4 regions of the Streptomyces spectabilis genome follow, and region 4 is predicted to be linked to each of the others. Evidence: riboswitches for the same ligand, from Rfam matches in the RefSeq annotation. Region 4 holds a riboswitch; each other region holds the start of a gene.

Region 1 (7,156 bases), 5.4 Mb from region 4:
AGCCGGAGCCGCAGCCCGAGCCCTCCCGCGCGTCGGCGCCGGAGCCAGAACCGGAACCACAGCCTCCGCGCCGGCGGTGCTCCGGCAGCGTCACCTGGTCAGCGGACTCCACCTCGAAACCGGCGTCCGCGATCATCTCCAGGTCGGCCTTGCCCGCCTGGCCCTCACTGGTCAGGTAGTCGCCGAGGAAGATCGAGTTGGCGAGGTGCAGGGCCAGCGGCTGGAGCGTGCGCAGATGCAGCTCGCGGCCGCCCGCGATGCGGACCTCGATGTCCGGGCAGACGAACCGCACCATCGCGAGGATGCGCAGGCAGCGCTGCGGCGTGAGGTTCCACTCCTTGGCGAGCGGGGTGCCCTCGAAGGGGATCAGGAAGTTCACCGGCACGGAGTCCGCGTCGAGCTCGCGCAGCGCGAAGACGACGTCGACCAGGTCCTCGTCCGTCTCGCCCATGCCCGAGATCAGCCCCGAACAGGCGGAGAGACCGGCCGCGTGGGCCTTCTGCACGGTGTCGACGCGGTCAGCGTAGGTGTGCGTCTTGGTGATGTCGCCGTACGTCGACTCCGACGTGTTCAGGTTGTGGTTGTACGCGTCGGCGCCCGCGCCGCGCAGCCGCTCGGCCTGGCCGTCGGAGAGCAGACCGAGGCAGGCGCACACCTCGACGCCCTCGTTCTGTTCCTTGATCGCCTTGATGGTGTCGGAGACCCGGTCGACGTCCCGGTCCGTCGGCCCCCGGCCGCTCGCCACCAGGCAGACCCGCTTGGCGCCGCCCGCGAGCCCGGCCGCCGCCGCCTCGGACGCCTCGTCCGGCTTCAGCCAGGTGTACTTCAGGATGCCGGTGTCCGCGCCGAGCCGCTGCGAGCAGTACGAGCAGTCCTCGGGGCACAGGCCGGACTTCAGATTGACCAGATAGTTGAGTTTCACCCGCCGGCCGAACCAGTGGCGCCGCACCTTTCCGGCCGCCGCCACCACGTCGAGCAGTTCGTCGTCGGAGGTCGAGAGCACGGCCAGCGCCTCGTCGCGGGTCGGCAGCTCGCGCCGAAGCCCCTTGTCCACCAGCGTGTTGAGCAGATCCATGGCGCCGATCCTGGCGTACGCCGGTCCGTCTGACCATGGAGAAACCACACAACAGAAGCTCTGACGGCTGTGGGTATTGCCACACCATGGCCAGGTGGCGCGACGGCTAGGGTCTGTGCACTGTCTACAAACGCATCTCTTCGCACCGCCCGAGCGGACGACGGCCTGGAGGCCCCATGACGAGCGCGCCGTTCGACTGGATCGACGAGCAGGCGCGGGCGCGCGAGCGCGCCGGGCTCGTCCGCGGCCTGCGCCCGCGCCCGGCCGAAACCACCCTGCTCGACCTCGCGGGCAACGACTACCTCGGCCTCACCCGCCACCCGGAGGTCACCGCGGGCGCGGCCGCCGCCGCCCGCCGCTGGGGCGGCGGCGCGACCGGCTCGCGCCTGGTGACGGGCTCCACCGAGCTGCACGCGGAACTGGAGCGGGAGCTCGCCGCGTTCTGCGGCTTCGAGTCCGCCCTCGTGCTGTCCTCCGGCTACGCGGCGAACCTCGCGGCCGTCACCGCCCTGGCCCCGCACGGCTCGCTGATCGTCTCGGACGCGGGCAACCACGCCTCGCTGATCGACGGCTGCCGCCTGGCCCGCGGCACCACCCAGGTCGTGCCGCACGCGGACCCCGCGGCGGCGCGCAAGGCGCTCGGCACCCACGAGGGGCCCGCGATCGCCGTGACGGACTCCGTGTTCTCGGTGGACGGCGACGCCGCGCCGCTGGCCGAACTGGCCGCCGTCTGCCGGGAGTCCGGCGCGGGGCTCGTCCTCGACGACGCCCACGGGCTCGGCGTGCTCGGCGCCGGGGGCCGGGGCGCCGCCCACGCCGCCGGGCTCGCGGGCGCGCCCGACACGGTGGTCACCGTCACGCTCTCGAAGTCCCTCGGCAGCCAGGGCGGCGCCGTGCTCGGCCCGGCCCGGGTCATCGACCACCTGGTCAACACGGCCCGTACGTTCATCTTCGACACGGGTCTCGCGCCCGCCTCCGCCGGGGCGGCCCTCGCCGCGCTGCGGCTGCTGTGCCGGGAGCCGGAGCGTGCCGCACGCGCGCGCGAGGTGGCGACCCGGCTCTACGAACTGCTGGTGGGGGAGGGGTTCTCGGCTGTACGTCCGGACGCCGCCGTCGTCTCGGTGCGTGCCCCGTCGCCCGGGGCCGCGGTGCACTGGGCGGCCGACTGCCGCTCCGCGGGGCTCGCTGTGGGGTGCTTCCGTCCGCCGTCGGTCCCCGACGGCGTCTCGCGGTTGCGGCTGACCGCCCGCGCGGACCTGAGCGACACGCAGCTCGCCGAGGTCGTCGCCGTGATCAGCCGCACCGCACCCTGACACCTGAGATCTGGCACCTACGACCTGGGTCCGGGGTCCGGCGCACTCACTCGGGCCTCACCTAAGGGCCATGGTCTTCATCGAAGGGCGTCGACGAAGACTTCCCAGGCCGTGGGGGAGAAGAGCACGGCCGGGCCAGCCGCGTTCTTCGAGTCGCGCACGGCGAGCAGGCCCGTCAAGGGTCCTGCGCCGAGCGGGGCCGTCTCCACACAGTTGTTCATTCCGTTGCTGCGGCTGCTGCGCCGCCACCGCGCGCCCCTGAGAGACGTGCTGGAGGGAACGTACCGAGGCAGTGCAGTCATGGTGCCTCCTTACGCGCCGTCACCTAACCCGGCGATGAAATCCATTGAATCCTGAACGGAAAGCGCCTGTCCCCGAAGAGAGTTGAAGGCGTCGGTGTACGCCCTAAGGTCTTCTTTCCGTTCGAGGTAGAGGCTACTCGTCAAGTGGTCGAGAACCACCACATCCAGATCAGAAATGTTCGGAAAGGAGAGAATAACGAAAGGGCCGATCAACCCGATGTGCTCGCCCGAGGCGAACGGAAGTACCTGGAGCCGCACTTGAGGCAGCCGGGCCGCGTCCAGTAACCGCCGCAACTGTCCGGAAAGCACCTCGGGCCCGCCCACCTGCCGCCGGAGCACCGCCTCGTCCAGGATCACGCTCAGCCGCAGCGGCGGCTCGCTGCGCAGCACGTCCTGCCGGGCGAGCCGCACCTGCACGAGGGCCTCGACCTGCTCCTCGGGCCGCTCGCCGAGCGCGGCACGTGTCACCGCGCGGGCGTACTCGGGCGTCTGCAGCAGACCGGGAACCACCGTGGTCTCCAGGGTCCGCACCCGGCAGGCCTGCGACTCCAGACTGATGAAGTCGCGGTACGCGGGCGGCAGGAGCCCTCGGTAGGCGTGCCACCAGTGGTGGCGCCCGTGCTCGTCGTCCCCGCCCGCGAGCGCGACGAGCAGCTCCCGCAGATGCGGGTCCTGAACCCCGTACGCTTCCAGGAGGAGTCGTACGTCGGTGGCCTTCACGCCGCTGCGGCCCGTCTCGATCCGGCTCACCTTCGACTGGTGCCAGCCCACGAGGGAGGCCGCCTCGCCGCTCGTGAGCCCGGCCTCGGCGCGCAGCGCCCGCAATTCCGCGCCGAGCTTGCGACGGCGCACCGCGGGACCGTACTGCATGGCTGTCTCCTTCTGGTCCTTCCGGAGGTCCGCGCCAACGGTAGGGGACGGTAGAGGAACTGCCAGTGTTGCGCCCAAATACGGTCTGCCGTCGCAGAGTTCACCGCTTCGAGCGACAGATATATGCACATCTCGGTGGATCGGCGGGCGCGGGCCGCCCGAGAGTGGCAATCTGGCGCGAAGCACCAGCTCCGGGACGGTACTCGAGTACTTCCGCCACGCGTCGGAAGTCCGGTCCCGGTGGGAAAGGGACGGCGCCGTCATGGCAGACCACCAGGAAGCATCAGTCACCCTGCCGAGCGACCCTGTGTCGGTCTCCACCGCCCGCAGGTACGTCGGGGACATCCTCACCGAGTGGGGCCTCCCAGCGGACACGGATGTGGCCGACACGGTGCGGCTCATCGTCTCCGAGCTCGCCACGAACGCGGTGCAGCACACGCTCGGGCTCTCGCCCACCTTCACCGTGGACGTCCGGCTCGACCGCGACGAGAGCCTGCGCATCGGCGTCACCGACAGCCACCCCCGCTACCCCAAGCGGCTGCCCGCGGCCGTCCAGCAGGACAACGGCAGAGGCATGGTCATCGTCCGCTGGCTCACCGCCGAGTGCGGCGGAAGACTCATGGTCTGTCCGACGCCCGAGGGCGGCAAGACGGTGTGGATCACGCTGCCGTGGACGGTCCCGGTGCAGAGCTGACTCCCCGGGGCGCGGCCGCCCCTCGGCCGGGCGGGCTCACTGTCGCTGGCCCGCGCGGCCGACCAGACGGGGCAGCACGCCCCACAGGCCGCCGCACACCACGAACGTGCCGATGGCCGCGAGCACCCCGTCGGTGCGGCCCACGGCCACGTCGACGACGAGGAGGACGGATCCGGTGAGGGCGAGCACGAGCACCGCGAGGCCGATGGCGGCCAGGCGTGAGGACACCCGCACGATCAGGGGTTTGGCGCCGCGCGCGAACAGGGTGCGGTGCACCGCGGCGGGCGCCGTGAACAGCGCGGCGGCGAGCACCGCGAGGAGCAGCGTGACGACGTACGTGGCGCGCTGCACGCTGTCGAGCGACGGGAAGCGCGGCGTGAAGGCGAGGGTGAGCAGGAACGCGAAGAGGATCTGGACACCGGTCTGGGTGACCCGCAGCTCCTGGAGCAGCTCGGAGAAGTTGCGGTCGGCCCGCTCCAGCGGCGTCTCGTTGCGCGTGTGCCGGGAGGCGCTGGGTCTGGAAGTGCCCGCGGCGTGGGGGTGATGATCGGCCATGGTCCACGAGTATCCGCGCGGCGCCGCTCCACTCCCGCGCTGACGGCGGGGCCGGGCGGGTGACGTCGCCGGGGCGCCGCCCCGGACTGCCGTACGGACCGTCCCTCGGCTGGTGCCGCCGCCCGAGCCCTGACCGGACGGCGGCGAAAGGCGCTGGTGGCGCCAGGTGCGGGCGACGGCGCGGACCCCGAGGAGGCCGCCGCCCGCCGGCGGGTCAGCGGACCCGGCCGTACCAGACCTGGTTGGTCCAGATCTTCTCGAGCCGCACCACGGTGCCCCGCTTCGGGGCGTGCCAGATCTTCCCCTTACCGGCATATATGCCGACGTGGTAGACGTTCCGGCCGGAGTGGAAGAACACCAGGTCTCCGCGGGTGCGGCTGGCGGAGGAGACCTTGCGGGTCTTGTTGTACTGCTGTTGGGCGGTGCGCGGCAGCTTCTTGCCCACGCGCTTGTACGAGTAGAGCGTCAGGCCCGAGCAGTCGAACCGGTTCGGCCCGACCGCGCCGTAGCTGTACGGGGAGCCCTTCTTGGACGCCGCGACCTTGAGCGCCTTCGTCCCGTGCGAGGTGGCCGCTTGTGCTTCTCCCGTGAGTCCGGGGGCCACGATGGTGCCGCCCACGGCGGCGAGCGTGAGAGCCGAAGCCGTACTGGCTCTCGTCAACAGCGACGGAACACGATGCAGCGCAGTCATGCGCAACCCTTCGTCAGCCGCCTGTGAAGGATGACCTGTCGGGTTCGGGCAGGCGAAGATGCCCGGCCGCGCGATGCGACTTCACCCCAAGGGCCTTCCGGACTGGCCGGACGGCCCGCCTTGCTGGGTCCTCCACTCCTGCCGGTGCACAGATGTCGACCGGGCACCCGGGCGGCGGCAGGACTCGGCGTCCGCCCGGATCGCCCCGCCGCCTGTGGCGGGGGCTTGTCGTCGGAAGGGATCTTCACCCGAGAGGGGCGAAAAAACCGAGCCGGATCGGCGGTATGTGAGGCTCCTCACGCCTGACCCGTTCCGGTGGACAGAGCCCGAATGGGTTCTAGGTCACACTCGGCGATGATTGCCCCATCAGCGGCGGAACGCCCGAATCCGGCTGTGCTGTAAGGGAGTTGAGCGACTTCGGGAGCCCACTGGAACGACCGCCGGTTACGCAAAAGGGGCGATCATCTCTGGTCATCTCCGAGGCAACCCCGGACTCGGCTTGACATCCGCGTATACCGGCAACGGGCGGATGGCGCAGGCGCGCTGGGTCCGGGGCGCGTTCCGCGGCGTCAGATGCGACCGGCGCACTGGAGTACCAGGCCGAAAACGGAATGGGGGCTGGCTGGAAGTCTGGCACGGGACAGCCGGTCGTGGGGGGTGAATCGGACTGAATCATGACGGACCTTCATGCCGACGGCGGCGGCCGGCCCCGTGTCAGGGGCCCGTCGGCGGCGGCACCGTCACGCGCGCGGCGCGCCGCTCGCCGTCCAGGACGCGCATCGCTCGCGCGAGCGTCGGCGCGTGCACCTCGCTCTCCCCGCGCTGATGCATGAGCGCCAGCGCGTCGTGCAGCTCGGTCGCCCGGGTGATCAGCGCCTGCGCGGCGCGCAGCCCGCCGTAGGTGTGCTCGGCGCGGGCCGGGTTGATCCGGCCGAGCAGGTCGAGGACCGCCAGATAGGCGTCGACCAGCTCGCCTTCGGCGCGGGTCAGGGCGGGCAGCGGTGGCAGTTCGGGGAGCACCGGCGCCTCATCCCGCGTCCGGGCGGGCGGCCTTGCGGCTCGGGACGACCCGGTCCACCAGACCGTAGGCGAGGGCGGCCTCGGCGTCGAGCACCGTGTCCCGCTCGATGTCCGCCGAGATCTGCTCGGGCGTACGCCCGGTGTGCCGGACGAGCATCCCCTCCAGGAGCGCACGGGTGCGCCGCAGTTCCTCCGCGCGGATCCTCAGGTCGGTCGGCTGGCCGCGCACCGGCTCGGGCAGCGCGGGCTGCCGGAGCAGCACCCGGGCGCCGGGCAGGATCGCCCGCTTGCCGGGGGTCCCCGCGGCGAGCAGCACCGCGGCGGCGGAGGCGGCCTGGCCGAGGCAGACGGTCTCCACCTCGCAGGAGGCGTACAGCAGCGTGTCGTAGATCGCCGTCGTCGCGCTGAAGTCGCCGCCGGGGGAGTTGATGTAGAGCGAGATGTCCCGGTCCGGAGCCGCGTGCTCCAAGTAGAGGACCTGGGCCATCACGTCGTTCGCCGAGACGTCGTCGATCGGTGTGCCGAGGAAGACGATCCGCTCCTCCAGGAGCTTGGAGTACGGATCCCAGGTGCGCGGGCCGAGCTGGTGCGCTCGGTGAACTCCGGCAGGACGGAACGGGCGGACGGTCCGCGCAT
Region 2 (7,156 bases), 2.8 Mb from region 4:
ACCCGCAGTCCCTCCAGTTCCGCTACGAGGCGGCCCAGTGCCTGGAGCAGCTCGGCGAACCGGCCGCGGCCCTGGCCGAGTACCGCGCGCTGCTCCCCTATTACGAGAACCAGTACGCGACGGACGACATCCGCCAGTCCCTGGAGATCCGCCGCCGCATCGGCCAGCTGCTGCTCGCCCTCGGCGACCGCTCGGCGGCCCACGACACGCTGGCGCGGCTCGTCCTGGACGCGGAGCGCGTCCACGGGATCGGGCACCCCTTCCCCGCGGAGATCCGCAGAACCCTCCAGTGGCTGGGGCAAGTGCGCGGATAGGGCGGTTTACGGGCGCCGGGGGTGCCCCAACTCCCGGTGAGTCGTTGGTGGTGGCGCATCCCCCTGAACGAACGGGACGAACTGAACGAAGTTCTGGGGGAAGGGTGGCCGAGACGACCACCGCTGCCTACCATCGATCACCGCAAGACTTTGTGCAGCGAAGCACAATCTCTCCACCGGGAGGCTCACTTGCACCGCCGCCGTCGCACCGCGCTCCTCCTCTCCGCCGCGGCCGTCGCCGCCGCCCCCCTCCTCACCGCCTGCGGCAGCGACGCGCGCCCCGGCGCCGCGGCCGTCGTGGGCGACGACCGCATCACGGTGGCGCAGCTCGAACACCGGGTGAACGAGGTGCGGTCCGCGCAGCGCGCCGCCGTCCCCGACGAGCGGCAGTACGAGCAGGTCATCGCCAAGACCGGCACCCTCACCCGCAACACGCTGCACACGATGGTCCTGGACCGGGTCCTGCACCGCGCCGCGCGCGACGCCGGGGTGACCGTCACCCGCAAGGAGATCCAGACCACGCGCGCGGGCATGGCGAAACAGGCGGGCGGCCGCAAGGCCCTGGAGGCGGGCTGGCTCCAGCAGTACAACGTCCCGCCCAAGCGCCTCGACGACAGCATCCGCACCGAGATCGAGGCGCAGAAGCTCGCCGCGAAGCTGGGCGCCGACATGAGTTCCAAGCCGGGCCAGGAGGCCTTCTGGGCCGCCCTGTCCAAGGCCTCCAAGAAGCTCGACGTCAATGTGAACCCGCGCTACGGCACGTGGGACGCCGCCCAGAACAAGCGCGTCGACACGAAGACGCCCTGGCTCCGCGAAGCAGCGGCCTGACCCGCGTACCGGCGCTCCGCGCGAACGCGCCGGCGCGGCCAGGGGGCCGTGCCCCACGAGGGCAGCCCGCTGTCAGAGGCGTGGGTTACGTTCGAGCGGTGAACGAAACCTCGGCGGGGCGCATCGTCCTGCTCACCACCAGCCACCGCGTAGCCCCCGGCCTGCTGTCCTGGCCCGCCTGGCAGGCCCTGCACGGAGCCGACGAGGTCCTGTGCGCCGACGCCGCCCACCCGCAGCTGCCGTATCTGCGGGAGGCGGGCGTCGACGTCAAGCAGGCCGCGCCCACCGCCGAGGAGCTGGTGCGCGCCTGCGAGGGCGGCCGCACGGTCCTGGTCGTGGCCACCGCCGAGGGCGACCGCCCGCTGACGGACGGCCTGGCCCGGCTCGCGGGCTCGGGCCGCTTCGCCATGCCGGACCTGGAGCTGCTCCCCGGCTCGTACGACCTGCCGGGCGCCCGGCTCCTGGACCTCGTCCAGGTCATGGACCGCATCCGGGCCGAGTGCCCCTGGTCGTCCCGGCAGACCCACAAGAGCCTCGCGAAGTACGGCATCGAAGAGGCGTACGAACTGGTCGAGGCGATCGAGGACGGCGACCGCACGGAGCTCCGCGAGGAGCTGGGCGACGTCCTGCTCCAGGTCGTCTTCCACGCGCGCGTGGCGGAGGAGGACGAGGAGGAGCCGTTCTCCGTGGACGACGTGGCGGGCACGATCGTCGACAAGCTCATCCACCGCCACCCCCACGTCTTCGGCGACGACACGGCCGCCACGCCCGAGGAGGTCAAGGCGCACTGGCTGCGCACCAAGGCGGTGGAGAAGCAGCGCGACTCGGTGACGGAGGGCATCCCCCTCGGCCAGCCCGGCCTCGCCCTCGCCGCCAAGCTCGCCTCCCGCGCCCGCACGGCGGGCCTGACCGTCCCCCTGCCGAAGGGCGAGGGCATCGGCTACGACCTCCTGGCGATGGCCGTCCGCGCGGAGGCCTCCGGCACGGACCCGGAGGCGGCCCTGCGGGCGGCGGCCCGCGCGTACCGGGACGCCGTCCGGGAAGCGGAGACGGCGTAGCGGACCACGCTCCGGCCTGTCCGGCGTTTGAGGACGAGGCGCGGAGCGCCGATGAAGGCGGGGGCCCGGGGGCGGCAGTCCCCGGTTCGGGAAGGGGCGGGCCTGGGGCGCACCGCGAGGACGGGCGGCTACCGTCGACCGCATGCACGACAAGCCCCCCGTTTCCCCCGAGCCCGAGCTCTTCACCTGGGAGTTCGCCAGTGACCCCTACCCCGCCTACGCCTGGCTGCGCGAGCACGCGCCGGTGACGAAGCGGCGGCTGCCGAGCGGTGTCGAGGCCTGGCTGGTCACCCGCTACGCGGACGCGCGGCAGGCCCTCGCCGACCAGCGGCTCAGCAAGAACCCGGCGCACCACGACGAGCCCGCGCACGCCAAGGGCAAGACCGGCATCCCGGGCGAGCGCAAGGCCGAGCTGATGACGCATCTGCTCAACATCGACCCGCCGGACCACACCCGGCTGCGCCGCCTGGTGTCGAAGGCGTTCACACCGCGCCGCGTGGCGGAGTTCGAGTCCCGGGTGCAGGAGCTGACGGACCAGCTCATCGACGGGTTCGCGGAGCGGGGCGAGGCCGACCTCATCCACGAGTTCGCGTTCCCGCTGCCGATCTACGCCATCTGCGACATGCTCGGCGTACCGCGCGAGGACCAGGACGACTTCCGGGACTGGGCCGGGATGATGATCCGGCACGGCGGGGGCCCGCGCGGTGGTGTGGCGCGCTCGGTGAAGAAGATGCGCGGCTACCTCGCCGAGCTCATCCACCGCAAGCGCGAGTCGCTGGCCGACGAGGGCGACGACGACCTGATCTCCGGGCTCATCCGCGCCTCCGACCACGGCGAGCACCTCACCGAGAACGAGGCCGCCGCGATGGCCTTCATCCTGCTGTTCGCCGGTTTCGAGACGACCGTGAACCTCATCGGGAACGGTACGTACGCCCTGCTCGACCACCCCGAGCAGCGGCAGCTGCTGCAGCGGTCCCTGGCCGCGGGCGACACCGCGCTGCTCGCCACGGGCCTGGAGGAACTCCTGCGCTACGACGGGCCGGTCGAGCTGGCCACCTGGCGGTTCGCCACCGAGGCGCTGCGCATCGGCGGCCAGGACATCGCGGCGGGCGACCCGGTGCTCGTCGTGCTGGCCGCCGCCGACCGCGACCCGGCGCGCTTCGCCGATCCGGACCGCCTCGACCTCGCCCGGCGCGACAACCAGCACCTCGGTTACGGCCACGGCATCCACTACTGCCTCGGTGCCCCGCTGGCCCGGCTTGAGGGCCAGACCGCCCTCGCCACCCTGCTCCGCCGCCTGCCGGACCTGCAACTGGCCGTGGCTCCCGAGGAGTTGAGGTGGCGCGGCGGGCTCATCATGCGTGGGCTCAGGACGTTGCCGGTGCGTTTCACACCCGCCCCGCGGGTCACCCGTGCTGACGGGCCGTCAACGATGTGACTTTCGCGTGATCTCGGCTGAACCGACTTGTGACTGGCGTTCGACTGCGGCTACGTTCACGACGGCCCGGCACCCGCGCGCTCGCGCGTAACGGATGCCGTGCCTGACCTGTCGTCCACGAAAGGCACCTGCATGCTCTCCGGCCAAGGCCGTCACCGCCGCCCCCGTCAGGTCCCGGCGATCCTCGTCACGGCGGGCGTCACCGGATCAGCCATCGCCATCCCGCTGCTCGGCGCGTCCGGCGCGAGCGCCGCGGACGCCGGGACGTGGGACAAGGTCGCGGAGTGCGAGAGCGGCGGGGCGTGGAGCGCCAAGGGCAGCGGCTACTACGGCGGCCTCCAGCTCACCCAGGACACCTGGGAGCAGTACGGCGGCCTCTCCTACGCGCCGACCGCCGACCAGGCGAGCCGCTCCCAGCAGATCCACGTCGCCGAGAAGGTGCTCGCCGACCGGGGCCCCGACGCCTGGCCGAACTGCGCCCCGGCCGCGGGCCTGGCGAAGGGCGGCGAGGCCGCCGCCGTCGATCCGGGCCTGCCGTCGGCCCCGCCGAGCTCGTCGGACTCCGACGACTCCGCCGAGTCCTCGGAGCCCTCCGACTCCTCGCGGTCCGGCAAGGAGAAGGACGCGGAGAAGGACGCGAAGGAGGAGCGCGAGGCCGCCGGGTCCGACCGCTCCGAGAAGGCCGAGAGGCCGGGCAGTTCCACCGAATCGCGAGACAAGACTCACGATTCGGGCAACGGTGACGATGGCGACGACGGTGCCACCCAGGGCGGGAAGAGCGCCGAGGACGGCTCGCGCGAGGGCGGCGGCAAGCACCGCAAGCCCGCCGGTGACGCGGACAAGTCCGGTGCGGACGACAGCGCTTCGTCCCAGGAGTCCGAGGAGTCCGAGGCGTCCCAGGAGTCCGAGGGCGCCGAGCCCGGCGCGGACGACGCGGCCGACGACCGCCCCGCGGGCCGTCACCGCGGCGGCAGCGCCGCCGATGACGCCCCGTCCGGCGACACCGGCCCCGGGCGTCACGCCTCGCGCGGCGAGGCGCGTGACGTGCCCGCCGCCGAGCGCCCCTCGGGCACGTACACGGTCCGCTCCGGTGACAACCTCTCGGCGATCGCCGACAGCCACGACCTTGACGGCGGCTGGTCGGGCCTCTACGCCGGGAACAAGAAGACCGTCGGCTCCGATCCGGACCTCATCCTCCCCGGTCAGCGGCTCGAACTGAGCGCGGAGGACAAGGGCGCCACCGCCGGGAAGTCGAGCGAAAAGTAGGGCAGTTGCCCGGCGGTTCGCGGTGAATGTCCGGTTTAAAGACGGTGAGAGGCAAGTGAGAGATGGGTCTCAGAAGCCCTGATCGTCTTTGAAATTCGGATGATTGCCTGGCTACGGTCGGGACCGCTCGCCACAGCGGGCCCCGCCGGTCGGTACGCCGAATCCTGCCAACGGCCGGACGGGAACAGTCGTCGCTTCGAGCGCCGAAGGCAGGAGCGGGGGACCCAAGGTAAGTGCCGGGCCCGGACGTTGAGCGGTCGTAAGACGCGCGAGACGTACGGACACGGCTTGGGGTGAAGTCGCGCGCTAGGACGCGCGGCCGGGCACTCACCCGCCCGAACCCGACAGCTCACCTCGCAGGCGTCGGTGAGGGGATCACTTCATGCTGCGTTCCGGCAAGGGCAAGCACCGCCGTCCGACCAAGCTCGACAAGGCCACCCGCGCCGCCACCGTCGTCGGTGTCACCGGTGCCGCCGTCGCCGCCCCGCTGATGGCGACCGGCACGGCCAACGCCGCCACCGCCTCCGAGTGGGACCGCGTCGCCGCGTGCGAGTCCGGTGGCAACTGGTCCATCAACACCGGCAACGGCTACTACGGCGGCGTGCAGTTCTCCGCCTCCACCTGGGCCGCTTACGGCGGCACCAAGTACGCGGCCACCGCCGACAAGGCCTCCAAGGCCCAGCAGATCGAGATCGCCGAGAAGGTCCTCGCGGGCCAGGGCAAGGGTGCCTGGCCGAAGTGCGGCGTGGGCCTGTCCGGCTCCCCGTACACCGGCGGCGGCTCCTCCGGCGGCGGCCAGCAGCAGCCGCAGCAGCAGGCCAAGCCGCAGCCGCAGCAGCAGGCCCAGCCGCAGCAGCAGGCCGCGCCCAAGCCGCAGGCCCAGCCGCAGCACCAGCCGCAGCAGGCCGCCCCGCAGGTCGAGAAGAAGACCGTCCAGACCCCGACCGGCAAGGTCGTGAAGAAGGGCGACGGCGAGTACAAGGTCGTGACCGGCGACACCCTGTCCAAGATCGCCCAGGAGCACGACGTCAAGGGCGGCTGGCAGAAGCTGTACCAGCTGAACGACGACATCGTCAGCGACGCCGACTTCATCTACCCGGGTCAGCAGCTGCACCTCAGCTGACCCGCCCCGGCCCCGGCAGCGCCCGGAGCCACCCCGTCCCCATGGGCTACCGCCCCGGTGCGCTCCCCCCTGCGCACCGGGGCGGTACCTTTTGGTCCGGTAGTTTGTTTCGTGAGGGAACTATCCGGCCCCGGACCCGGCCCTGTGCCTGTCCATGGGCTGGGCGGTCGGCTGGCCGATGCCCCGGAGCCGGTTAGGCTCGTGTCGCAGGGGCCAGCGCGGCCCCTAGTACCCCCGCGTACCCCGCATCACATCCCAGAAGGAGATGCTCGTGCCGTCCATCGACGTCGTCGTAGCCCGGGAAATCCTGGACTCCCGAGGCAATCCCACGGTCGAGGTCGAGGTCGGCCTCGACGACGGCTCCACCGGCCGTGCCGCCGTCCCGTCCGGCGCCTCCACCGGCGCCTTCGAGGCCATCGAACTCCGTGACGGAGACGCCAACCGCTACGGCGGCAAGGGCGTGGAGAAGGCCGTTCTCGCCGTCATCGAGCAGATCGGCCCGGAGCTCGTCGGCTACGACGCCACCGAGCAGCGTCTGATCGACCAGGCCATGTTCGACCTGGACGCCACGGACAACAAGGGCTCCCTCGGCGCCAACGCCATCCTCGGCGTCTCCCTCGCCGTGGCCCACGCCGCCTCCGAGGCCAGCGACCTGCCGCTCTTCCGCTACCTCGGCGGTCCGAACGCGCACCTGCTGCCGGTGCCGATGATGAACATCCTGAACGGCGGGTCCCACGCGGACTCCAACGTCGACATCCAGGAGTTCATGATCGCCCCGATCGGCGCGGAGTCCTTCTCCGAGGCCCTGCGCTGGGGCGCCGAGGTCTACCACACGCTGAAGAAGGTCCTGAAGGCCAAGGGCCTGTCCACCGGCCTCGGCGACGAGGGCGGCTTCGCGCCGAACCTGGAGTCGAACCGCGCGGCCCTCGACCTCATCGTCGAGGCCATCAAGCAGGCCGGTTACGTCCCGGGCGAGCAGATCGCGCTCGCGCTCGACGTCGCCGCGTCCGAGTTCTACAAGGACGGCTCCTACGAGTTCGAGGGCAAGTCCCGCTCGGCCGCCGAGATGACGGACTACTACGCCGAGCTGGTCGCCGCGTACCCGCTGGTCTCCATCGAGGACCCGCTG
Region 3 (7,156 bases), 1.2 Mb from region 4:
GAACTCCAGGGCCACGGCGGCCAGTTCCTGGAGGTTCTCGATGCGCGTCTCGTCCTGCGGGTCCGTGGAGGACTGCAACTCGGCCAGATATCCGGTCCGTTCGAGCACGGCCTCCAGGACGACCGCGGGGCCCGCGCCCGACTCGACGACGGTGCGCAGCTCCTCCATGAGCGTGTTGAACCGCTTGACGGCGTTCACCGAGCGGGCCGCCATGCCGTACGCCTCGTCCACGCGCCGCAGCGCCTGGGGGAAGGAGATCTTCTCGCGCTGCGCGAGCACGTCGATCATGGCTTCGGCACGGTCACCGATCCCGCGCTTCGGCACGTTCAGAATGCGGCGCATCGGTACGCCGTCCTCCGGGTTGGCGAGGACCCGGAGATAGGCCAGGACGTCGCGGACTTCCTTGCGCTCGTAGAAGCGGACGCCACCGACGACCTTGTAGGGCAGTCCCACGCGGATGAAGATCTCTTCGAAGACACGCGACTGCGCGTTCGTCCGGTAGAAGATCGCCACGTCGCCGGCCTTGGCGTCGCCCGCGTCCGTGAGGCGGTCGATCTCGTCGGCGACGAACTGCGCCTCGTCGTGCTCGGTGTCGGCGACGTATCCGGTGATGCCGGCGCCCGCGCCCGCGTTCGTCCACAGGTTCTTGGGGCGGCGGCTCTCGTTGCGCTCGATGACCGCGTTGGCCGCGCTGAGGATCGTCTGCGTGGAGCGGTAGTTCTGCTCCAGGAGGATCGTCGTGGCGTCCGAGTAGTCCTCCTCGAACTGGAGGATGTTGCGGATCGTGGCGCCGCGGAAGGCGTAGATGGACTGGTCGGCGTCACCGACCACGCACAGCTCGCCGGGCGCCTCGCCGTCCTCGCCCTCCTGCGGGGAGGGGCCGACCAGCTCGCGCACGAGGGCGTACTGCGCGTGGTTCGTGTCCTGGTACTCGTCGACCATGACGTGCCGGAAGCGGCGGCGGTAGTGCTCGGCGACGTCCGGGAAGGCGCGCAGGAGGTGCACCGTCGTCATGATCAGGTCGTCGAAGTCGAGGGCGTTGGCCTCGCGGAGCCGCGACTGGTACATCGCGTACGCCTGGGCGAGGGTTTTCTCGAAGCCGTCGGCGGCCTGGGCGGCGAAGTCCTCCTCGTCGATCAGCTCGTTCTTCAGGTTCGAGATCTTGGCGCTGAAGGACTTGGGCGGGAACTTCTTCGGGTCCAGGTCCAGGTCCCGGCAGACCAGGGCCATCAGACGCTTGGAGTCCGCGGCGTCGTAGATCGAGAACGAGGACGTGAAGCCCAGCTTCTTGTACTCGCGGCGCAGGATGCGCACGCACGCGCTGTGGAACGTCGACACCCACATCGCGCCCGCGCGCGGGCCGACGAGCTGCTCGACGCGCTCCTTCATCTCGCCCGCGGCCTTGTTCGTGAACGTGATCGCGAGGATCTGGCCGGGGTGCACCCCGCGCTCGGCGAGCAGGTACGCGATGCGGTGGGTGAGCACGCGGGTCTTGCCGGAGCCCGCGCCCGCGACGATAAGCAGGGGGGAACCCGCGTGCACGACGGCCGCGCGCTGGTTTTCGTTCAGCCCGTCGAGGAGGGTCGCCGGATCGAGGGCCGGGCGCGGGGCACCGTCCCGGTAGTACCCGTCCCGGGGTGCGGGCGCGTCGAACTTCCCGTCGAACAGATCGTCCGGAATCGGCTCCGGAGCGCTGTCCTCGGGCGGCGGCGGCTCTTCCTCAGCGCCCTGCGAGGGCTTGAGGTCCGCCAGGAAGCTGTCGTCAAAGAGGCTGCTCATCGCCTCCCGAGTCTAGGCGGCCCCACTGACAGCCCGCCCCGGGTTCCGGCCACCGCCGCGGTCGGCCGGGCCCGCCCACGGGGCGCCACGGGGCGGTCACGCCGGGCCACGCCGCAGGTGAGCCGGGTCGGGGCGGCACCGGGGAGAGTGCGGAGGTGCGTAAAGTCACGAAAATGTATCGGGCATATCGAACATCAATCTTCCCTCGCGCCACAGGAGTTGGCTAGCGTGCTCCGCGGGCCGCACGTCCCCCCAAACCGGCGAACCCCGCCGGGCCGCGCGGCCTCCGCCGAGTCCGACGCGTTCGGAGCCGGGGACCCACCATGATCTTGGGGTGAATCCGTCCCGCCGCACCGCGCACGGGCCGGTAGGGCAGCCCTTCCGAACCGCCCGAACCCGACAGCTAACCCGGTAGGCGGTCCACGGAAGGAGTCGCCTCCCTTGGCGTCGCACCGCAAGCCGCGCACCCGCTCTCCCCTGGCACGCACCGCCCCGGCCCTCGGCATCACGACGGCCGCGCTCACCTCGGTGGCGCTCCTGTCACAGAGCGCGAACGCGGCCCCCTCCTCGGCCCCGGCCAGGCCCGCGGAGCCGAGTCTCGAAGAGGTCCAGAAGAAGGTCGACGACCTCTACCACCAGGCGGGTGTGGCCACCCAGAAGTACAACTCGGCCAAGGAACGCACCGACAAGCAGCGCAAGCACGTCGACAAGCTCCTTGACGACGTCGCCGAGCGCACGGACGACCTGAACGAGGCCCGGCGGCAGCTCGGCTCGTTCGCGGCCGCCCAGTACCGCACCGGCGCCGTCTCCGAGACCGCCGCCCTGATGCTCGCCGACGACCCGAAGGGGTTCTTCGACCAGAACCACCTCGCGGGACGGCTCACCAGCCGCCAGAAGAAGGCGGTCGACGAGTACCAGGCGCAGCAGGTGGCGGCCACCAAGCAGCGCGCGAAGGCCGCGAAGAACCTGAAGACGCTCAGTGACTCCCGCGACGAGCTGAAGTCGAGCAAGCGGACCGTCCAGACCAAGCTCGGCGAGGCCCGCACGCTCCTTTCGAAGCTGACCACCGAGGAGAAGGCGCGGCTCGCCGCGATCGAGAAGCGGAAGGAGGAGGCCGCCCGGCGCAAGGCCGCCGAGCTGGCGCGCAAGCAGGCCGAGGAGGAGCGCGAACGGAAGGCCGAGGAGGCGGAGCGTCGGGAGCGCGAGCGGAACCGGGACAGGGACCGGGGCCGGGACGAGGACCAGGGCTCCGGCGGTGGCTCGGGGACGGGTTCCGGCTCCGACACCGGCTCCGGATCGGGTTCCGGTTCGGGGAACACGGACAGCGGGTACGCCGCGAAGGCCGAGAAGGTGATCGCCTTCGCCGAGAAGCAGATCGGCAAGCCCTACGTGTGGGGCGCCACCGGGCCCGGTTCGTACGACTGCTCCGGGCTCACGCAGGCCGCGTGGAAGACCGCAGGGATCTCGCTGCCCCGCACCACCTGGGACCAGGTGAAGGTCGGCACCAAGGTGTCCACGTCCAGTGCCAAACGCGGTGACCTGGTCTTCTTCTACGACGACATCAGCCACGTGGGGATCTACATAGGCAACGGCAAAATGATCCACGCCCCCAAGCCGGGCGCGAACGTGCGCGTCGAGTCGATCTACTACATGCCGATCCACAGCGTGGTCCGCCCCGCGTGACCGAGGCCTCCGTAGAGGCACGACTGAAAATCGCCCTCTACGGAGGGGGCGCATACGCGTGGGGGCCCACACCCGGACCGGGTGCGGGCCCCCACGCGTACGGCGGGCGGTGGGCGGCTACGTCCACAGGACGGCGATGAAGATGTTCGCCGTCGTCAGCGCGCCGACCGCGCCGAACATCGCCTTGTCCACCCTCTCCTCGTCGCGCTTCAGGTACACGAGCCCGAGGATCACGACGAGGACGGCCATCTTGATGCCGATCTTGAGGTTGTTGACCTCGTTGTCGTCGGCCTGGTTCAGGCCGACCAGGGCCACGCCCGTGATCAGCATGGTGAGCGCGCCGTGCAGCATGGCGGGGCTGAAGCGGGCGGTGCCGTCACCCATCGCCTTCATCTGGGTCAGGAAGCCTCCCAGGAGCGAGGCGATGCCGATGATGTGCAGGCCGACGAAGAGATGGATGAGTACGTCCATGGGGCGGAGCCTAACCGGGCCCGTATCACCCCCCATCAGGCAGGTGGACCACGAACGCCACAACGGTCACAGGAACGGGCGAAGCGGGTGCCGACCGGCCGCCGGGGCGGTCGTGTCCGGTCACGAGCGGGCCGCGGGCGCCACTTCCGTACAACAGGTCACGGCCCGGTGACGGCGAGGTTTAGCGTCCATGACCGGTGACCGGCTCCCCACCGTCGTCCGGACCAGGGACGGCAGCCGGACATCACCGCCGAGAAGTCCGGCGGCGCCCCGTTCCCCCTGTGCGAGGCGCCGCCGGACCCGTACCGGACCTGGCCACTGTGGAAGGACGTGGAGCCTCCGTGGCACAGCACCGCAAGCCGAAACAGCGCTCGTTCAGCGGCCATACGGCCCGTACCGCCGCCACCCTCGCCCTCGCGTCCGCCGCCACGGCGACCGCCTTCGAGGGCACCGGACACGCCGAGCCCCGGCTCTCCGCAGGCGAGGTGAAGGCGAAGGTCGACGAGCTCTACCGCGAGGCGGAGGTCGCCACCGAGAAGTACAACGGCGCCAAGGAGAAGGCCGACCGGGCCGAGGAGTCGCTGCGGGACCTGCGCGACGAGGCCGCCCGCAAGACGGAGCGGCTCAACTCGGCGCGCCAGGGCCTGGGCTCCCTGGCCACCGCCCAGTACCGCTCCGGAGCCATGGACCCGTCCGTCCAGCTCGCGCTCTCCGCCGAGCCGGACGCCTTCCTCGACCGGGCCGCCCGCGCCGACCACGCGGGGCGCCGTCAGGCCGCCGAGGTCGCCGACGTACGACGGCAGGTCCGGGAGCTCGACCAGCTCCGCACCGAGGCCGACGACACCCTCGGCGACCTCAAGTCCCGCCAGGCGGACCTGAAGAAGCACAAGAAGACCGTGACCGGAAAGCTCGGCGAGGCCAAGCGGCTGCTCGCCCGGCTGACTGCCGACGAACGGGCCCGTCTGGCCGCCGCCGAGCGCGGCGAGGAGGCAGCGGACGCCGACGGCGCCGCGGGCTCCGACCGGGCCTCCCGGGCCGACACGCGCGGCACGGCCCCGACCGGTGCCGCGAAGGCCCCCAACGCCCGCGCCGCACGCGCCGTCTCGTACGCCTACAAGGCGCTCGGCAGCCCCTACGTGTGGGGCGCGACGGGCCCGAACGCCTTCGACTGCTCCGGCCTCACCCAAGCCGCCTACCGTGCCGCGGGCGTCTCGCTGCCGCGCACGACCTACGCCCAGATCGACGCGGGCCGCCGTGTCGGGCGCTCCGAACTCCAGCCGGGCGACCTGGTGTTCTTCTACTCCGGCATCAGCCACGTCGGCCTCTACGTGGGCGACGGCCAGATGATCCACGCGCCCAACCCCAGCGCCCCGGTCCGCCTGGCTCCCATCGACCAGATGCCGTTCGCGGGGGCCGCGCGGGTGGCGTGAGGGCCGCGCGGGGGCGGGCCGGGCCCAGTGCCCGGAACGGGCCGGACGGCGCGCCGGAGCGTGCGTGGCGGCCCGGGTCAGACCAGCCGTCGGGCCGTCGCCCAGCGCGTCAGCTCGTGCCGGTTCGACAGCTGGAGCTTCCTGAGGACCGCCGACACATGCGACTCGACCGTCTTCACGGAGATGTACAGCTGCTTGGCGATCTCCTTGTACGCGTACCCGCGCGCGATGAGGCGGAGCACCTCCCGCTCGCGCTGGGTGAGGCGGTCCAGGTCCTCGTCGACCGGCGCCGCGTCCGTCGACGCGAAGGCGTCCAGGACGAAACCGGCGAGGCGCGGCGAGAACACCGCGTCGCCCTCCTGCACCCGGAAGACGGAGTCGACCAGGTCGGTGCCGGTGATGGTCTTGGTGACATAGCCCCGGGCGCCGCCCCGGATGACGCCGATGACGTCCTCGGCGGCGTCCGAGACGGACAGCGCGAGGAACCGCACCGGGCTCTCCGCGTCCGCCATCAACGGCGCGCAGCGGCGCAGGACTTCCACCCCGCCGCCGCCCGGCAGGTGCACGTCGAGGAGCACCACCTCGGGCCGGGTCGCCGTGATCACCGCGACCGCCTGGTCGACGTCCGCGGCCTCGCCGACGACCTCGACGCCCGTGCGCTCGGTCTGGCCGATCTCCGCCTGCACTCCCGTGCGGAACATCCGGTGGTCGTCGACCAGGACGACCTTCACCCGCCGCGCGGCGGGTGCCCCTGCCTCCGCTGCCCCGGCGGCCGGATCCACGGGCCCGCTCGCTTCGGTCGCGTCGCTCATGTCGCCGCCGTCCTCTCCATCTCCAGCTCGACTTCCGTGCCGCCGCCCGGCACCGTGCGCAACCGCGCGGCACCGCCGTTGCGCTGCATGCGGCCGATGATCGATTCTCGTACGCCCATGCGGTCGTCCGGTACCGCGTCCAGGTCGAAGCCCGGGCCCCGGTCGCGGACGGACACGAAGACCGTCTCCCCCTCGACCTCGGCGAAGACCTGCACCGCACCGCCCTCGCCACCGTACTTGGCGGCGTTCACCATCGCTTCTCTCGCGGCCTGCATCTGTGCCGTCAGGCGCTCGTCGAGCGGGCAGTCGCCGACGACGACCACCTCGATGGGGACGCCGTGCTTGTCCTCGACCTCCGCGGCATTGCGCCGGACCGCCTCGGCGAGGGTGTCGGGCTCCTCCGCCTCCTCCTTGCCGGTGCCCTCCGGCTTGTACAGCCAGGCGCGCAGGTCGCGCTCCTGGGCGCGGGCGAGGCGGCGGACCTCACCGGCGCTGTCCGCGTTGCGCTGGATGAGCGTCAGGGTGTGCAGCACCGAGTCGTGCACGTGGGCGGCGACCTCCGCGCGCTCCTGGGCGCGGATGCGCATCAGCCGCTCCTCGGAGAGGTCCTGGGTCATGCGGACGAGATAGGGGCCCGCGAGCAGCGCTATGCCGACGAGCACCGCGAGGGCCGCCTGCAGGGCCGCGCTGAGGTCGGACGCGGAGCCGCGCAGCACGAAGATGCCGGAGACGCCGACGCCGACGAGGAGCACCCCGGCCGCGGTCCGGGCGATCGTCAGGGTGCGGCGCTTGCGGCCGACCTCCATCCAGCGGGCCCGCCGGGCGTTGTCCGCCTGGCGCCAGACGAGGGCGACACCGGCGGCGACGAGCAGCGTCGGCCAGAGATACGCCTTCGTCGGGCCGCCGAGGTCCATGCTGCCGACGAAGACCATGGCGACGGCGAGCATCGCGAGGAGCGCGACGATCTGCCCCTTGTCCGGC
Region 4 (7,156 bases):
ACGACGCCGTCCTCGAAGCTGCGCTGCTGCTGGTATCCGGCGTCCGTGAAGACCTTCACCATCTTGGTGTTCGAGGGCAGGACCTCGGCGGCGAAGCGGCGGATGCCGCGTTCGCGGGCGACGGCCGCGATGTGCTCGAGCAGCGCGGAGGCGACGCCGCGGCCCTGGTGGGCGTCCTGGACGAGGAAGGCGACCTCGGCCTCGTCGGCGGGCCCGGAGGCGGGGCGGCCCTGGGCGTCGATGCGGTCGTAGCGGACGGTGGCGATGAACTCGCCGCCGATGGTGGCGGCGAGCCCGACGCGGTCCACGTGGTCGTGGTGCGTGAAGCGGTGCACGTCCTTGGCGGAAAGGCGGGGGTAGGGCGCGAAGAAGCGGTAGTACTTCGACTCGTCCGAGACCTGCTCGAAGAAACTGACCAGGCGGTCCGCGTCGGCGGCCGTGATGGGCCGGATGCGGGCGGTGCCGCCGTCGCGCAGCACCACGTCGGCCTCCCAGTGGGAGGGGTAGGGATGCTCGTCCGCGGGGGCGGGCGCGGCGCTGTCCGACGAGGTGTGCGCTGGGCCGTCCGCCGGGGTCTGCATGGGGCCAGGGTACGGGTCGCGCGGCCGCCTGGGCCGGGGCAATGTAGGAGGGGTCGAAAGGCGGTCGGGTGGCGGGACGCGGGTCGTGGGGCAGCGCGGCACCGGTCCTGCGGGAGCACCCGGATCGACGTGAGACACTGGTCTAGACAAATGTGAGACACCTGGAAGGGCAGCAACACATGGCTGAGCGCCGCGTCAACGTCGGCTGGGCCGAGGGCCTCCACGCCCGGCCCGCATCCATCTTCGTCCGTGCGGCCACGGCCTCGGGCGTGCCCGTGACGATCGCCAAGGCCGACGGCAACCCCGTCAACGCCGCGTCGATGCTCGCGGTGCTCGGCCTGGGCGCGCAGGGCGGCGAGGAGATCGTGCTCGCTTCGGACGCCGAGGGCGCGGACGCCGCCCTGGACCGCCTTGCGAAGCTCGTCGCCGAGGGCCTCGAGGAGCTCCCGGAGACCGTCTGACACTGTCGGACACAGCGTGCCGGAGCCGCGCGGACCACTGGGTGGCCGCGCGGCTCCGTCGTGTCGGGCCCCTCGGGCGGGGCGCTGCGTGAATTCATGAGCCGGTGGCGCACCGCCCGCGGAAGCCCGTCGAAGCGAGGAAGCCCGTGGAAGCCCGTGGAAGCGCGTGGAACAAAAGCGCGGCGCGCCGGACCGGAAATCCGGTGGTGAATTACCCCGACCCGCCTCCGCTATGTCTCCGGTACGCGGCGGCTTTCGCACGAGCGCGCTTTCCGGGTGCGCGCCCGCCTCGTATACGAGTCCTGTGTACGGGGCCGCTGTTAATTCCGTACGCCCACTTTGTTGACGGCGTGTTGCGAACCCCTCACGCGCCCGGCGCGCGGCCGGTACGAGGACGCCGTGCGCTCGGCGTGCAGGAGCGTGAGCGCGCGGGCCCGTTCCGCGTCCTGGCGGGCGACCGCGTCGACGACCGCGGCGTGCCCGGTCCACAGCTCCGCGGCCACGACCGGCGCGTCCGCCACGTACATCCAGGCGACCTTGTGGCGCAGCTGGGTGAGCAGGGCGATGAGGCCGGGGCTGCCGGAGGCCTGGGTGAGCGTCTCGTGGAACCAGCCTTCCAGCGAGCGCAGGTCCTCGCCGCCGCCGCGCCGGACCCGCTCCTGGCCGAGCCGCACGAGGCCGCGCAGGACCTTCAGATGGGCTTCGGTGCGGCGCTGCGCGGCGCGGGCGGCCGCCAGCGGCTCCAGGAGCGTACGGACCTCCAGGAGGTCGGCGGCGTCCTGCTCGGTCGGCTCGGCGACGCAGGCGCCCGCGTGCCTGCGGGTGACGACGAAGCCCTCGGCCTCCAGGGTGCGCAGGGCCTCGCGCACGGGGACGCGGGAGACGCCGTAGCGGCGGGCCAGGAGTTCTTCGGTGAGCCGCGTGCCGCGTTCGTAGACACCGGAGACGATGTCGTCCCGGATGGCCGTGCAGACCGAGTGCGCGGGAATGCGCATGACGGACCTCCGCTTTACTGCCCGCGAAACGCGTCGCGCGGCGCGCTGAAGACGCTGGTGCGGCGACTCTATGGACGCTGACTCCACGGACTCTATTGCAGATGGCCGCATTTTCCGATGGGGCGCCGGAATCCATGGATATCTTTTGGCCAAAGGTTGTGCGGTCAGCAGGCGGTGCCGACGCCGAAAGCCCCGGCTCGGTGAGCCGGGGCTTTCGGGAAGTGCGCGGGCGCGTGCCCGTCGCCCACGTCATGGGAGCGCCGGACGCTCTCAGCGCGGAAGCGTCAGACGCTCACGCCGTGGGAGCGCAGGTACGCGAGCGGGTCGATGTCCGAGCCGTACTCGGCGCCGGTACGGGCCTCGAAGTGCAGGTGCGGCCCGGAGGAGTTGCCGGTGGACCCGGAGAGGCCGATCTGCTGGCCGGGCGTGACGGCCTGGCCGACGGTGACGCTGATGGACGACAGGTGGCCGTACTGGGTGTACGTGCCGTCGTTCATCTTGATCACGATGTTGTTGCCGTAGGCGCCGCCCCAGCCCGCCTCGACGACGGTGCCCGCGCCGACCGCCTGCACCGAGGTGCCGGACGCGGCGTGGAAGTCGATGCCGGTGTGGCTGCCGGAGGACCACATACCGCCGCCGGCCTTGTAGGAGGTGGAGACGTACGAACCGGCGACCGGGGCGACGTAGGCGTTCAGGCGCTTGCGCTCGGCGTCGCGGGCGGCGCGCTCACGGGCCCGCTCCTTGGCCTCCTTCGCCGCCTTGGCCTCGGCCTCCTTCTTGGCCTTCGCCTCGGCCTTCTCCTTGGCGGCGGCCTCGGCCTTGCGCTTCTGCTCGGCGGCCTTCTGCCGCGCCGCCTCTTCCGCCTTCTTCTGGGCGGCGGCGTCGTTGGCGGCCTGCTTCTGGGCGGCGGCCTGGGCGTCGATCTCGTCGGCCAGCGTGTCGTTGATGGCGATGGCCTGCGTGAGGCCGGTGCTCGCGTGGTCCGCGGAGGCGTCGGCGGCGAGCGCCGGAGCGGCCAGGCCCGAGATGACACCGGTGGTGGTGAGGGCGGCGACGCCCGCGGCGCTTGCGGTGGTGCGCGAGATGCGGCTCGGGCGGCGGTGCTTGCCGGTCGGGCGGATGAGCGCCATGAAGCGGCTGGTCCTTTCCTTCCTTCTCGCCTACCGGGTTAGCTGACGGGTTCGGAGCAGGAAGGTCTCCTACGGACTCCTCGCCTCGCGGCAAGGGGACCGATTCACCCCAGGGACGTGTGGGTCCCCGGCTCCCCTGGCTCACGCCGTACGGGGACTCGGCGATGACTGTCCGGTGCCGCGGACGCGGCTTACTGCCTGACGGACAGCCGCACTGACGCTAAACGCCTCATCTTTCAATCGACAAACGGATCCTGCCTTTTGTAGCGCACGCCACACGGCAGACACCCAACCTCCATGTCAATTCGGACATATGGCAGCATGCAGGGACCCCGGAGGCTTCCTGAGCCTCCGGGGTCCCTTGAGTTACGCGGTGTTCCTACCGATTTGCCCGCCGGGGCGAGCGCGGGGCAATCAGCCGGTGACAACCGTCACTTCGCCGATGCCGAGGGCCCGCACGGGCTCCTCGATCTGCGCGGCGTCACCGACGAGCACCGTCACCAGCCGGTCGCTCGGGAACGCGCTCACGACAGCCGCGGTGGCCTCCACCGTGCCCGTCCCGGCCAACTGCCGGTACAGGCTCGCCTGGAAGTCGTCCGGCAGCTCCTGCTCCACCTGGTCGGCGAGCGTGGCGGCGACGGCGGCGGCCGTCTCGTACTTCAGCGGGGCCACGCCCACCAGGTTCTGCACGGCGACGTCGCGCTCGGCGTCCGTGAGGCCCTCGGCGGCGAGGGTGCGAAGGACCTTCCACAGGTCGTCGAGAGCCGGGCCCGTGTTCGGCGTGTCCACGGAGCCGCTGATGGCCAGCATGGCGACGCCCGGGGCGCCTTCCGGGGACCTCGGCGCCGCGGAGCGCAGCACCTGGCTGAAGGCGCGCACGCCGTACGTGTACCCCTTCTCCTCACGCAGGACGCGGTCCAGGCGCGAGGTGAGGGTGCCGCCCAGGCAGTACGTGCCGAGGACCTGCGCCGGCCAGACGATGTCGTGCCGGTCCGCGCCCACGCGGCCGATGAGGAGCTGCGTCTGGACGGCGCCGGGGCGGTCCACGATGACGACGCGGCCGGTGTCGTCGGCGGTCACCTGGGGCATCGTGTGCGGCTCGGCCGAACCGCCCGTCCAGGCACCGACGGTGTCGGCGAGGACGGCGTCCACGTCCGTGCCGGTCAGGTCGCCGACCACGACGGCGGTGGCCGTGGCGGGGCGCACGTGCTTCTCGTAGAAGGCGCGTACGGCCCCGGAGTCGATGGCGGTGACCGTCTCCTCGGTGCCCTGGCGCGGGCGCGACATGCGCGAGGTGGCCGGGAAGAGCTGCTTGGCCAGCTCCTTGGCTGCGCGGCGCGCGGGGTTGGCGGTCTCGTGCGGGATCTCGTCCAGGCGGTTGCGGACGAGGCGCTCGATCTCGCCGTCCTCGAAGGCGGGCGCGCGCAGCGCGTCGGCCAGCAGGCCCAGGGCCTTCGGCAGGCGCGAGACGGGCACTTCGAGGGAGAGGCGGACGCCGGGGTGGTCGGCGTGCGCGTCAAGGGTGGCGCCGCAGCGGTCCAGCTCGGCGGCGAACTCCTCGGCGGAGTGCTTGTCGGTGCCTTCGGAGAACGCCCGCGCCATGATCGTGGCCACGCCGTCCAGGCCCTGCGGCTCGGCGTCCAGGGGCGCGTCGAGGTGGACCTCGACGGCGACGAGCTGCTGGCCGGGGCGGTGGCAGCGCAGCACCGTCAGGCCGTTGCCCAGGGTGCCGCGCTCGGGGGCCGGGAAGGCCCAGGGCTTGGCCGTGCCCGCCTGGGGCTGCGGGTGGAATTCCATCGTCACAGACGTCTCAGCCTCGCTCACTTCGCCGCCTCCTCTTCCTGCTGGGTCTCGGCGGCTTCCTGGATGGCGTCGGCGTCCTCCGCCGCGGTCACCGGCTCGTACACCAGGACCGCGCGGTTGTCGGGGCGCAGGCGGGCCTTGGCGACCTCCTGGACCTCGGCCGCGGTGACGTCGAGGACGCGCTGGACGGCGGTGAGGGCGAGCTGCGGGTCACCGAACAGGACGGCGAACCGGCACAGTTCGTCCGCGCGGCCCGCGACCGTGCCGAGGCGGTCGAGCCACTCGCGCTCCAACTGTGCCTGGGCCCGCTCCATTTCCTCCGGGGTCGGACCCTCCTCGGCGAACCGGGCCAGCTCCTCGTCGACGGCGGCCTCGATGACGGGGACCTCGACGTCGCCGGAGGTCTTCACGTCCAGCCAGCCGAGCGACGGCGCGCCGGCGAGCCGCAGCAGGCCGAACCCGGCGGTCACCGCCGTGCGGTCGCGGCGCACCAGGCGGTTGTAGAGCCGCGAGGACTCGCCGCTGCCGAGCACCGTCAGGGCCAGGTCGGCCGCGTCGCACGCGCGCGTGCCGTCCTCGGGCAGGCGGTAGGCGGCCATCAGGGCGCGGGCCGGGACGTCCTCCTCGACGACCTCGCGCAGCTCCTTGCCGATGCGCTCGGGCAGCGAGCCGTCGCGCGGCGGCTGCTTGCCGTCGTGCCCGGGGATGGAGCCGAAGTACTTCTCGACCCAGGCGAGCGTCTGCTCCGGGTCGATGTCACCGACCACGGAGAGGACCGCGTTGTTCGGCGCGTAGTACGTGCGGAAGAAGGCGCGGGCGTCGTCGAGGGTGGCCGCGTCCAGGTCGGCCATGGAGCCGATCGGGGTGTGGTGGTAGGGGTGGCCCTCCGGGTACGACAGGGCGGTGAGCTTCTCGAAGGCCGTGCCGTAGGGGACGTTGTCGTAGCGCTGGCGGCGTTCGTTCTTCACCACGTCGCGCTGGTTCTCCATGGACTCGTCGTCGAGTGCCGACAGGAGGGAGCCCATGCGGTCCGCCTCCAGCCACAGGGCGAGCTCCAGCTGGTGCGCGGGCATGGTCTCGAAGTAGTTCGTGCGCTCGAAGCTGGTGGTGCCGTTCAGGGAGCCGCCCGCGCCCTGCACCAGTTCGAAGTGACCGTTGCCGTGCACCTGCTGCGAGCCCTGGAACATCAGGTGCTCGAAGAGGTGAGCCAGACCGGTACGCCCCTTGACTTCGTGGCGCGAGCCCACGTCGTACCAGAGGCACACCGCGGCGACCGGGGTCAGGTGGTCCTCGGAGAGCACCACGCGCAGGCCGTTGGCCAGCCGGTGCTCGGTCGCCGTCAGACCGCCGGAGCCTGCCGCGGCTGTGGCCGTGTGACCCATGGGCATGTACGTCCCTTCGATCGCTGAATTCTCAATAGCTGTTGCCGGTCCTGCCACTGTATGCAAGCCCGCGGACCCCTGGCGAAGTTCCCGCTCCGCGCTCCGAGTAGTCGGTGTTCGCCGTGGGCGTGATCGTGGCGCGGGGGTGTGCGGGGGGCGGGCGGGGCGTGGGAGGGGTGCGGGCGGCGGGCGGGGGGCCGGTGCGGGCTCCGGCTGCGCCTCGGTTCGCGTGGCTGTGGGGGGGTGGGGCGTGGCTGTCAGGCGCGGCTGGGGCGTGGTCGCCTGAGGGCCGTGGCGCCGCCGTCCGAGGGCCGTGGCGCGGTCGTCGAAGGGCCGTGGCGCGCCCGCGCCACGCCGCCGACCGCCTGGTCGCCGCGCGGCCCGGCCCGGGTCGTGGTCGGGGTTGTCAGTGGGACGGTCCACAATGGTCGGCATCAGATCCCGCACTTGTTGGTGAAGGAGCCGCAGCAGCGATGGCCCGCCGCAGCACGAAGACCCCACCGCCCGACGACTCGTTCGAGGAGAAGATCCTCGACATCGACGTCGTCGACGAGATGCAGGGCTCCTTCCTCGAGTACGCCTACTCGGTCATCTACTCCCGCGCCCTGCCCGACGCCCGCGACGGCATGAAGCCGGTGCAGCGCCGCATCGTCTATCAGATGAACGAGATGGGCCTGCGCCCGGAGCGCGGCTATGTGAAGTGTGCCCGCGTCGTCGGCGAGGTCATGGGCAAGCTGCACCCGCACGGCGACGCGTCCATCTACGACGCGCTGGTCCGCATGGCGCAGCCGTTCTCCATGCGCC

Evidence for each region. A riboswitch is a leader RNA that binds a small molecule or an ion and turns the genes downstream of it on or off. The one in region 4 is predicted to bind cyclic di-AMP.
Region 1: another riboswitch for cyclic di-AMP. It lies ahead of CP982_RS06535 (C40 family peptidase); the one in region 4 lies ahead of CP982_RS30910 (M23 family metallopeptidase).
Region 2: another riboswitch for cyclic di-AMP. It lies ahead of CP982_RS18265 (LysM peptidoglycan-binding domain-containing protein); the one in region 4 lies ahead of CP982_RS30910 (M23 family metallopeptidase).
Region 3: another riboswitch for cyclic di-AMP. It lies ahead of CP982_RS25630 (C40 family peptidase); the one in region 4 lies ahead of CP982_RS30910 (M23 family metallopeptidase).

Annotation. Positions count from the first base shown of each region.
Region 1 is NZ_CP023690.1:1,642,991-1,650,146, reverse strand. Features, by position in the region: gene bioB (biotin synthase BioB) at 1-1,075, opposite strand, end outside; gene CP982_RS06560 (8-amino-7-oxononanoate synthase) at 1,252-2,388, shown strand; gene CP982_RS06555 (DUF397 domain-containing protein) at 2,466-2,690, opposite strand; gene CP982_RS06550 (helix-turn-helix domain-containing protein) at 2,700-3,560, opposite strand; gene CP982_RS06545 (ATP-binding protein) at 3,823-4,254, shown strand; gene CP982_RS06540 (DUF6328 family protein) at 4,291-4,809, opposite strand; gene CP982_RS06535 (C40 family peptidase) at 5,024-5,500, opposite strand; cyclic di-AMP (ydaO/yuaA leader) riboswitch at 5,504-5,657, opposite strand; gene CP982_RS06530 (hypothetical protein) at 6,215-6,520, opposite strand; partial or broken gene CP982_RS06525 (ATP-dependent Clp protease proteolytic subunit) at 6,528-7,156, opposite strand.
Region 2 is NZ_CP023690.1:4,232,411-4,239,566, reverse strand. Features, by position in the region: gene CP982_RS18290 (serine/threonine-protein kinase) at 1-314, shown strand, start outside; gene CP982_RS18285 (SurA N-terminal domain-containing protein) at 504-1,142, shown strand; gene CP982_RS18280 (nucleoside triphosphate pyrophosphohydrolase) at 1,241-2,200, shown strand; gene CP982_RS18275 (cytochrome P450 family protein) at 2,343-3,638, shown strand; gene CP982_RS18270 (transglycosylase family protein) at 3,771-4,904, shown strand; cyclic di-AMP (ydaO/yuaA leader) riboswitch at 5,096-5,282, shown strand; gene CP982_RS18265 (LysM peptidoglycan-binding domain-containing protein) at 5,287-6,027, shown strand; gene eno (phosphopyruvate hydratase) at 6,299-7,156, shown strand, end outside.
Region 3 is NZ_CP023690.1:5,805,416-5,812,571, reverse strand. Features, by position in the region: gene pcrA (DNA helicase PcrA) at 1-1,779, opposite strand, end outside; cyclic di-AMP (ydaO/yuaA leader) riboswitch at 2,057-2,212, shown strand; gene CP982_RS25630 (C40 family peptidase) at 2,221-3,462, shown strand; gene CP982_RS25625 (hypothetical protein) at 3,580-3,933, opposite strand; gene CP982_RS25620 (C40 family peptidase) at 4,275-5,363, shown strand; gene CP982_RS25615 (LuxR C-terminal-related transcriptional regulator) at 5,441-6,175, opposite strand; gene CP982_RS25610 (PspC domain-containing protein) at 6,172-7,156, opposite strand, start outside.
Region 4 is NZ_CP023690.1:7,024,495-7,031,650, reverse strand. Features, by position in the region: gene CP982_RS30930 (bifunctional acetate--CoA ligase family protein/GNAT family N-acetyltransferase) at 1-581, opposite strand, end outside; gene CP982_RS30920 (HPr family phosphocarrier protein) at 761-1,042, shown strand; gene CP982_RS30915 (GntR family transcriptional regulator) at 1,363-2,037, opposite strand; gene CP982_RS30910 (M23 family metallopeptidase) at 2,322-3,167, opposite strand; cyclic di-AMP (ydaO/yuaA leader) riboswitch at 3,180-3,341, opposite strand; gene CP982_RS30905 (M16 family metallopeptidase) at 3,582-4,964, opposite strand; gene CP982_RS30900 (M16 family metallopeptidase) at 4,988-6,358, opposite strand; gene CP982_RS30895 (DNA gyrase/topoisomerase IV subunit A) at 6,826-7,156, shown strand, end outside.